DNA from 2 places in the Paenibacillus kribbensis genome. Region 1 is predicted to be linked to the other one. Evidence: riboswitches for the same ligand, from Rfam matches in the RefSeq annotation. Region 1 holds a riboswitch; the other holds the start of a gene.
The links. Region 1 has a riboswitch for thiamine pyrophosphate ahead of B4V02_RS11440 (thiamine phosphate synthase). Riboswitches for the same ligand answer to the same signal wherever they lie in the genome.
Positions count from the first base shown of each region.

Region 1 (5,113 bases):
TGCATCGACAATGACCGGGATCTCTGCTTGTTCAATAATTAACTCCAATGCAAACGGATTGAGCAGACCGCGTCCTGTACCAATCGGTGAAGCTCCAGGCATAATGGCATGCACGCCAAGCTCTTGCAGCCTCTTGGCCAGAATGACATCATCCGATATGTAGGGCAGCACGATAAAGCCTTCGTCCAGCAGCTTTTCGCTTGCTTTCAGCGTTTCAAAGGGATCAGGCAACAACGTCTTGCCATCGCCAATGACCTCCACCTTAATCATATCGCACAGACCTGAGGCTCTTGCCAGTTTTGCAATTCGAACAGCCTCCTCCGCTGTCGTCGCTCCTGCCGTATTGGGAAGAAGTGTATACTTGCTCAAATCCAGCGTATCCAGAAAATGTTGCTTATCCCGTTCCTCCAAATTTAATCTTCGCACGGCAAAGGTCAATATTTCGCTTTCAGCAGCCTCAACAGCTTGGGATTGGATACTCAGGTCAGAAAATTTCCCTGTTCCCAGCAACAGCCTTGATGTAAAAGATGCTTTTCCAATAGTTAACATAATCAACCGCCTCCCACAAAATGTACAATTTCCAGGTTGTCTCCGTCCTTTAGTACCGCTTCCTCATGTTCCTCACGGGTCAATATGTGACGATTCAGCTCCACCACAACGGTTTTCACCTTTAAATCAAGTTCATGCAGCAATTGTTCCACATGAGTGATCCGGTTAGAAAAGTTCATGCTCTGCCCGTTAATCGTCAGCTTCATAAGCTTTCCTCCTTGATACGTGCAGAAGAAATTTTGCTTATTCCAAGTTCAGCCGCATCAGCCCCTTTAAGCAGAGCAGCCATCGCACGTCCGGTAGCATCACTCAACAGGACACCGTTGCGATAATGCCCGACTGCAGCATATACCCCTTCCACACCGGGAACAGCCCCTATGAAAGGACGTCCCGCTGCCGCCTGCGGCCGCAAGCCTGCCCAAGTGCGTACAAAAGAAGCTTCGCGTACGCGCGGCAACCATGCAGAAGCACGTGCCAGTAGCCCCTCCAAACCTGCAACAGTCACTTCTGTGTCATCGTGATGCGGAAGGCTCGTAGCCCCTATCCAAAGCTCGTTCTTCTGCTTCGGCACAAGGTAAACATCATCGGCATAAATGGTATATTCCAAAGGGTGATCCTTCAAGGAGACGGCAACTGCTTCACCCTTGACCGGATAAAGCGGGTAATAAAAGCCCACTTGCTCTAGCAAATTCATGCTCTCCAAGCCTCCGGCAATAATGACCTGGTTGCAGGAAACAAAGCCGCTATCTGTCACTACACCGCAAACCCGGCCATTCTGTACGACCAACTGCTCTGCATGGGTACCGGACCCTATTGTTGCACCCAACACTGTAGCTGCTCCCGTATAAGCACGGCACAGCTGTACGGGGAAGAGTTGTGTCTCCTTCGATCGATATATAGCTCCAATCGCTTGACGATCTATGCCCGGAATCCGTCTGGCCAATTCCCCGGCATCCCACCACTCAGGCTGATTATCCTCGCGCGTATTAGCAGCTTTCCAGCGTTTTTCACCCTCAGCTTCCGAACGGAAAGGAGTTACAAAACCTTCTGTACGAAATTCTACTGAAACACCAGACAACCGCTCCAGCTCACGAACTAGCTCAGGGAATGCATCCCGACTTGTGCGAGCAAATTGTTCAAACTCAGGGTCGGCGAACTCTTCACTCTCCGCCGCAAGCATTCCGACCGCTGCCCCCGAGGCTCCCTCACCCGGCATCATTCGCTCCAGCATAATCGTACTGCGCCCTTCCCTGGCCACATGATAAGCAATGGAACTGCCGATCACACCTCCACCTATGACCAAGCATTCAGCATGTCCTATAACTGTAGCCTCTGTGTGTATCTTTAGCATGTGTTATATCTCCTCTCCACTGACCATACTGCTTTCGAATTTCTACTACTCTCGTTCCCTGCTACAGATTGTGGGCTACCTGATCTACCATTTGTCTATATTCCATCACAGCCGCAATTGGCGACTCAGCTTCCCATATGCCGGACATCACTGCAATTCCGCTTGCTCCAGCATGATAAAGCTCTGGAATATGATGCGGTTGTATGCCGCCGAGCGCAATCACAGGAATGTTCGACAAGCTGCATATCCGCTTAAGCTGGGCTGTACCCCGCGGCACAACACCGGGCTTACATTGGGTCTCATATACATGACCATACAGTACATAGTCAGCTCCAGCCCGTTCGGCCATCTGCACCTCCTCCAGGGAATGCACTGACACTCCACAGCGTGTCCCCTTTGGAAGCAGGCTTTTCACATCCCTGACAGGTAAACCACTAGCCGGTAGCTGGACAGCTCCAGCCAAGGTAAGCAAAGCTACATCCACACGGTCATTGACTGCAATTTGCTGCAAAGGAACTCCCTGCCCTACCATGCTGCGGATCAAAGCAAGCAATTCTGAGGCACCCTTCTGCTTCAGGCGTGCGTGCACATAATGAACATACGGATAAATAGCAGCAGCCAGTTGGGGTACATCTGCATGGTAGCCACTTTCCATCGTAATCACGTGTAATTCGATCTCGTTTTCACCTCACATTGAACTAAGAATATGAACTAAAGTTATAAAATAATCGTATAAGCTGAACCTATATCGTTGCAGCTCCATATCGCGAAATAACATACGGAGCCAGCCACAAGTACCAGCAATAATGAAAGGAGAACATATGTGAATCCGTATACGGAAGTTCGACAGGCAAAGCCAAACGAAACGCAAAAAAACCACTTCCCAGAGGAAGTGGTTTCACGAACGTCCAATAATCGAACGGACAATCAAATCCGTATACGTATATCGTCCCACGCACAAACAAAAGTAATGATGCGATTACCTTGCTTGTACGGCGCTCACTTCCCTACGCTGGCATAACCCAGATCAGGTGCAAAGGGTCCGAAATCCATTTATTCCGTCTCAGCCGCATGGGCGGCTCCCCTAGTGTGACTATTATATTGTATCAGCTACAAATAGCTTAGCATATTTTTCTAATTCTGCAACCCCCACTTTTTGTGAAGCATAACAGAACTGAATTTTTTTGATTCTAGTTGACTTTACTTGACCACTCTTCCACATTCCACGTTTTGGTTACCCAGTCCTCGTAAAAATCCGGTTCGTGCGAGACGAGCAATATAGTCCCTTTATATTCCTTCAGGGCACGTTTAAGCTCGTCCTTTGCTTTAACATCCAAGTGATTGGTAGGCTCGTCAAACAGAACCCAGTTGCTTTCCCGCATTAACAATTTGCACAGACGTACTTTAGCCTGCTCACCACCACTAAGCGCAGACAGAGGACGTGTGATATGCTCATTTTTCAATCCGCAACGGGCCAAATGCGCTCTTACTTCATGCTGGTTCAAATGTGGAAACTCATTCCACACATCGTCAATCGGTGTGATTTTGCCCGCTTTTACTTCCTGCTCAAAATAAGCCGGCTGCAAGAAATCGCCTTGATAGGTTTTTCCGCTAATTGGCGGTATTTTTCCCAGAATAGTTTTGAGCAATGTTGATTTACCGACACCGTTGCAGCCTACAATTGCAATTTTTTCGCCACGTTCAATCGTCATGGACATTTTAGGCAACAGGGCATGAGTATAGCCAATTTCAAAATCAATTCCCTCAAAAACCGTTTTCCCGCTCGCACGTGCTTCTTTAAATTGAAAGGTTGGCTTGGCAGCTTCTTCGGGCTTATCAATACGTTCGATCCGATCAAGCTGCTTTTCACGGCTCTTCGCCCGGCCTGATGTGGATGCACGCGCCTTGTTGCGCTGAATAAAGTCTTCCTGTTTCTTAATATATTCCTGTTGCTTCTCATAAGCATCAATATGCTGCGCTTTGTTCAGATCCGCCATCTCAAGGAACTTTTCATAATTTGCTGAATAGCGGGTCATCTTGGCAAATTCAAGGTGATAAATAACATTAACGACCTGGTTCATGAACTCCGTATCATGCGAAATAAGAATAAATGCATAAGGATAATCCTTCAAATAACGTGTAAGCCATTCGATATGCTCAACATCCAAATAGTTGGTTGGCTCATCCAGCAGGAGGACGTTTGGCTTTTCCAACAGCAGCTTGGCCAGAAGCACCTTAGTCCGTTGTCCACCACTAAGCGCGGATACATCCCGATCCAGTCCGATGGCCGAGAGACCCAGCCCGTTCGCCATTTCTTCAACCTTTACATCAATGAGGTAAAAATCCCCCATATCCAGTTGCTCCTGAATTTCACCCATCTGTTCCAGCAGCACTTCCAGCTCTTCGGGAGAAGCATCCCCCATTTTATCCGTAATCTGCATTAATTCCTTTTCCAATTCCAACAAAGGAAGAAATGCGTCCTTCAATACATCACGTACTGTTTTGCCCGGTGTCAGCTTGGTGTGCTGATCCAGATAACCGTAACGTACACGTGGAGTCCATTCCACTTTACCCTCATCCTTAAGCAATTTCCCGGTCAAAATGTTCATGAGTGTCGATTTACCGACACCGTTAGCTCCTACTAAACCTACACGTTCCCCCGCAAGTAATCGAAAGGAAACATTTTTAAATAATGCGCGGTCCCCAAAGTTGTGGGATACATTTTCTACAGTCAATAAACTCATACGCTGTTTTTGGCTCCTTATTGTCATCGGCGATGCCGACTGTCATTATTTCATATATCATTTGTTTTCTTTCAAAGCCTTATTGTAGCACATTCAGCAGCCTTATCGGAACATTGAAAATAACGAATTTTAAGGTTTTTAATGCGGACTTTCCTATAAAAAAAGAAAAACCACTCGTCAGAGTGATTATTGTAAGCCGTTATTACATTTAAACTCGAAGTACCCCGCAGCAGCCGCAGATTTTTCATCTGAAAAACGTTCTCTAGCCTGAAAGGGTGCCGGACAGGAATCTCTGTAAAAATATTTCATTCCGGTATCCGGTTCTAAGCCACCGATAATGGCTTGCTTTCTAACGACTCTTCCACCACCAAATCCATAGTTATTATAAAACCTGTCACCAACCGGAATGCCTTGGATAAACGCCATCAACCCCACATCATCTACCGTGTTATACCACTCTTCTTGCGGA
Region 1 covers NZ_CP020028.1:2,516,445-2,521,557, reverse strand. The annotation lists gene B4V02_RS11455 (thiazole synthase) at 1-549, opposite strand, end outside; gene thiS (sulfur carrier protein ThiS) at 552-755, opposite strand; gene thiO (glycine oxidase ThiO) at 752-1,900, opposite strand; gene B4V02_RS11440 (thiamine phosphate synthase) at 1,962-2,555, opposite strand; TPP riboswitch at 2,888-2,996, opposite strand; gene B4V02_RS11435 (ABC-F family ATP-binding cassette domain-containing protein) at 3,091-4,644, opposite strand; gene B4V02_RS11430 (hypothetical protein) at 4,831-5,113, opposite strand, start outside.

Region 2 (5,113 bases), 2.3 Mb from region 1:
TTAAAATATCAGAAAGTATAAAGCCTTACCTTCACACCGCCAGTTACTTCGAAATATCCAAAAAGCCCTCTCCGAATACATCCCGCACGTCATGAATCGTGATAAATGCTGCGGTGTCGACGGCTTTTACAATCTTTTTAAGCGCCGACACCTCTTGCTTGCTAATGACGATATACAGAACTTCCTTCGGGTTTTTGGTGTAATATCCGTGGCCCGACAGGACGGTAACTCCACGGTCCATTTGCGTAACGACCATCTCTGCAATTTTGTCTTGATGCTCGGAGATAATCATGACCGCCTTTTTAGGGTTTAGCCCCTCAATCATGAAATCCATAACCTTGGTACCCACGTACAGGATCACGATGGTCAGCATCAATTTTTCCGGACCAATAATAAAATAGGAAGAGAACGCTACGATCAAATCAAAAAACAACAAAGCATAGCTGATATTCCAATCCAAATATTTGTTGGCAATCCGCGCCAGAATGACCGTTCCGGCCGTTGTGCCCCCTACCCGCACGATTAAGCCTATCCCGATTCCGACCAAAACTCCGGCAAACACGGCATTAATCGTCGGCTCATGTGAATCAATCCGCCAGTCAGCCGTTAAATGCAAAAACAATGAGTTAAATGCAACCGCAATGACGGTGTATAACGTTGTTCTCGCATCCAGAAACTTATATCCGATAATCAACAACAGACCATTGATCACCAGATTGACGACCGAGGGAGACCAGTGAAACAGGTAGTACAAAATAATCGTAACCCCTACAACGCCCCCTTCGCCAAACTCATTCGGGATAACATACAGATTAACAGCCAGCGCGAAAAAAAAGGCGCCTACAATAATAAATGCGATATCCGCAAGTCTCTTTTTCATATATGCTCTAATCCTCTCTCAAACATTTCATCACTGATTAGCCAGATCGATTGGCTGACGCTTGCAGTCAAAATACGCTTACAACCAGTTCATGGTATCTACTTACAAACCTAAAGTCAATATAACTTTGACACTTTAATTCGCCACCAAACTGCCTTAATCCCGAATTCAAGATTTTGCAAAATTCGATTCCTGACGGTCCACAACACAAAATATAGACTGAACCCAGCCAGTTCGATAAAAAAAACACAATCCCGACTACTAAACTAAGAAACGGGCCTCTAGCCCTTGTTTTCGATCTAGGCACATCCTCCCTCAAAATGACCATCCTCCTAATGCACATTTTGGACACATACGACCATCTTCCTGTTTTATGTCAAAAGCATTTTACTTTGAAAAAATGCGGTTATAATGATTGCAACTTAACCAAGCAACCTACATGGCATTACGACATCAAGTACATACAAATAGTCCTATACAGATGTCCTAAGCAACTCAAGCTGGATTTGACAAAATGGAATTGGAGGAACAACCTAACATGAATACAATGAACTTAACTGTACACACCCTGATGCCCTTTCACCACCAATACCAACGCGCCAACGCTGTGAATATGCAGAAGAAAGAAGATAGCTCGGAGAAGAAGCTCAGCTTTCAGGACATTTTGAATGAGAAAATGGGTAAAAAATAAAATAAGCTCAAAAGCCGTGTTTCCCTACATCGTCTGTAGAGAAAACACGGCTTTTTTAGGGTTATTGACTTATTTTCAACCTATTGTCCTGCATCCCGGTACTGTTCGGCCTTTTCACGCATCCCGGCAGCTACAGCCTCTTCTGTATTCAGTCCCTTGTCAGCCGCATAGGCGCGAATGTCCTGCGTAATGCGCATGCTGCAGAATTTGGGACCGCACATCGAGCAAAAATGGGCTTCCTTGGCCCCCTCTGCCGGCAGCGTCTCATCATGGTAGGATAAGGCCCGCTCGGGATCGAGGGAAAGATTAAACTGGTCGCGCCAGCGGAACTCAAAGCGCGCCTTGGATAAGGCATCATCCCGTTGCTGTGCCCGTGGATGGCCTTTCGCCAGATCAGCAGCATGTGCCGCAATTTTGTAGGTAATGACTCCTTCACGAACATCATCCTTGTTCGGCAGGCCCAAATGCTCCTTCGGCGTAACATAACATAGCATGGACGTCCCGAACCAACCGATCATGGCTGCTCCGATGGCTGAGGTAATATGATCGTAGCCAGGCGCAATATCCGTCGTGAGCGGTCCCAAAGTATAAAAAGGAGCTTCCTGGCAAATTTCCATTTGTAAATCCACATTCTCCTTGATTTTGTGCATCGGAACATGCCCCGGACCTTCGATCATGACCTGGACGTCATGCTTCCACGCGATTTGCGTTAGCTCACCCAGCGTTTCCAGTTCTGCAAACTGTGCTTCATCATTCGCATCATAGATGCTGCCCGGACGCAGCCCATCCCCGAGGGAAAAGGCTACATCGTAAGCTTTCATGATTTCGCATATTTCTTCAAAATGCGTGTACAAAAAGTTCTCCTGATGGTGCGCAAGGCACCAGGCCGCCATAATCGACCCGCCCCGGGAGACAATTCCCGTCATTCTGTTCGCCGTCATCGGGATATAGCGCAGAAGCACGCCCGCATGAATTGTAAAATAGTCCACACCCTGCTCCGCCTGCTCAATCAGGGTATCGCGATACATCTCCCACGTCAGTGCCTCAGCTTGGCCGTTCACCTTTTCAAGCGCTTGATACAGCGGTACGGTTCCAATCGGCACAGGGGAATTCCGGATGATCCATTCACGCGTCGTATGGATATTACGGCCTGTGGACAGGTCCATGACCGTATCCGAGCCCCAGCGCACAGCCCAGGTCATCTTCTCCACTTCCTCCTCAATGGAGGACGTGACCGCAGAATTACCAATGTTCGCATTGATCTTCACGTGAAAATGACGCCCAATGACCATCGGCTCACTTTCCGGGTGATTGATGTTGGAAGGCAAAATCGCCCGTCCCGCCGCCAGCTCCTGTCGCACAAACTCGGGCTCCACCCCTTCGCGAATGGCCGCAAACTCCATCTCGGGCGTAATGATTCCCTTGCGAGCATAGTGCATTTGCGTCACCGTGCGCCCTTGTAAGGCACGAAGCGGACGATGGGTCACGCCGGGAAATTCCACCGCTTCCCGTTTGGAACCGGGCTTCAGCCCATTATCCTCCGGCTTAACCGTGCGTCCCTCATAAGCTTCGGCATCGCCCCGTTCCAGCACCCAGGCCCTCCGCAACGGGGGCAGCCCGCGGCGGATGTCCACCTGATAGGCTTCGTCAGTCATCGGACCGCTCGTGTCGTACACACGCAAGGGCTCATGATGCTCGGTGCCCTCCGGCGTATGTGTGGGGTGCAGAGCGATTTCACGCTCTGGCACGGCAATATCCGGCCGCGAGCCTTGAATATACACCTTGCGGCTCCCCGGAAAGGGTTTTACTCCGTCAGCTTGCTCTGCACTTGTCTTCACTTCAGTTTCTTCTGTTTCCGTCGGTTTCATTGTTCGTTCCTCCCGTTTCGATGAAATGACACACCGATCCGGAACCATTCCCAGGGTGGCTGATCTATGCAAAAAAGCCGGTTCCCCAGGGAACCGGCTAATCTAACGAAGAGCTATCCAAAAGTACACACACAGAATAATATATTCCATGCGCCTTCTTAGGCAGCAGCTACGTATACATTTCAATGGCCGATTACTTCCCTACGCTGGTATGATCCAGATCAGGTGCAAAGGGTCCGGAATCTTGCACGATTCCATCTCAGCCCGGCATTACAGGCTCCCCCAGTAACTGTGATACTTCAATTTGCATGAGGCGGCGATAACAGACATCCCGCCATCCTCATCAGATTACTTTAAAATTATTGCTTTGGCAACCCTTCTCTGGTCCTGTTACGGGAGCATAAGCCCCATTTCCTTCGCAGCTTCGATCAAAATCGGGGCAAAATCATGCAGCGTCTCAGGTGCAAGTCGGCTGACCGGACCGGATACAGACAAGGCCGCAGCGACCTGTCCCTTCCGGTTCACCACAGGCGCTGCCACAGCGGCTGCACCTGGCTCCCGTTCTTCATAGCTGGTTGCATACCCCTTCTCACGAATGTCCTGCAGCTGTGCTTTATAGACCTCCGGGTCTACCGAGGACGGCCATTCATCCCCCCTTAGCAGGGTTTCCAGCTCCTGTGGCGGCATAAAGGCCGCCAGCACCTTGCTGGAAGCCCCCACAGCCAGCGGCATACGCGCACCCACAGGCGCAACGCGGCGGATGGGCTGGTTGCTCTGAACGGCCTGAATGCGAATACGCATGCTGCCGTCCCGCAAGTATAAGCTGACCGTCTCACCCAGACGGTCACGCAACCCTTCCATCGCAGGCTGCAGCAGCACTGCCGGCTCGTCGCTTTGTGACAAATGGGTAGACAGCTCCCATATGCGGAAGCCGAGCCGGTATTTTTCGGTTGCGGAATTTCGAACGACAAAGCCACGATCCTCAAGCGTTGTCAGCAGCCGGTGAACCGTGCTTTTATGTAGTCCAATTTTGGAGGCAATCTCCGTCAGACCAAGATCCGAGTCTGCGGTAAAACACAGCAATATATCAAGTGCACGCTCCACAGCGCGAACGGTTAATTTACGGTCTTCCATCGTGAACCGCTCCCCTTGTATCCATTTTCGTTTCACACCATGAAACATGGTTACATAAATTATATAGAATACTCGCGGCTACTGTAAACCGATGTTTTTGTGACAGCTATATTACAGAAAAAGAACAAACATCGACAATTCTTTGCATCATTTTTACTTTTCCGGTGCAGGCGTTGACTTTGGATAATCACCATCATACGATAATAGGTATCAAGTGGACATACACTATCATTTTCAAGTGAATTTGTACCTAAATTCCATAGCATGAAGTTCAATTTTTTATAAGGAGGCTCTTACATGATTTCGACATCCCAGCGCAGTTCTCAGCTACAAACCGCTGTTCAGGAGCCGTCCATCCCACTGATTAATCCCCGTATGCTGCGGTTCAAGCACATTGTGATTGCGCTGCTGCTATCGGTCGTATTTTTTCTGTTGTTTTGTTTTATCGCTCTGCACGCCTACATTGCATGGGTTCTCACCAATCCGACGGTAGCACCGCTGTACTCCAACCCGATGCAGGCGAAGGGAATGGCCTATGAG
Region 2 covers NZ_CP020028.1:4,818,403-4,823,515, forward strand. The annotation lists gene B4V02_RS21465 (aminotransferase class I/II-fold pyridoxal phosphate-dependent enzyme) at 1-21, shown strand, start outside; gene B4V02_RS21470 (YitT family protein) at 44-880, opposite strand; gene B4V02_RS26200 (hypothetical protein) at 1,419-1,571, shown strand; gene thiC (phosphomethylpyrimidine synthase ThiC) at 1,652-3,439, opposite strand; TPP riboswitch at 3,621-3,733, opposite strand; gene B4V02_RS21480 (IclR family transcriptional regulator) at 3,830-4,573, opposite strand; gene B4V02_RS21485 (alpha/beta hydrolase) at 4,871-5,113, shown strand, end outside.
Region 2: linked by a shared signal. The riboswitch ahead of thiC (phosphomethylpyrimidine synthase ThiC) and the one ahead of B4V02_RS11440 (thiamine phosphate synthase) in region 1 are both predicted to bind thiamine pyrophosphate.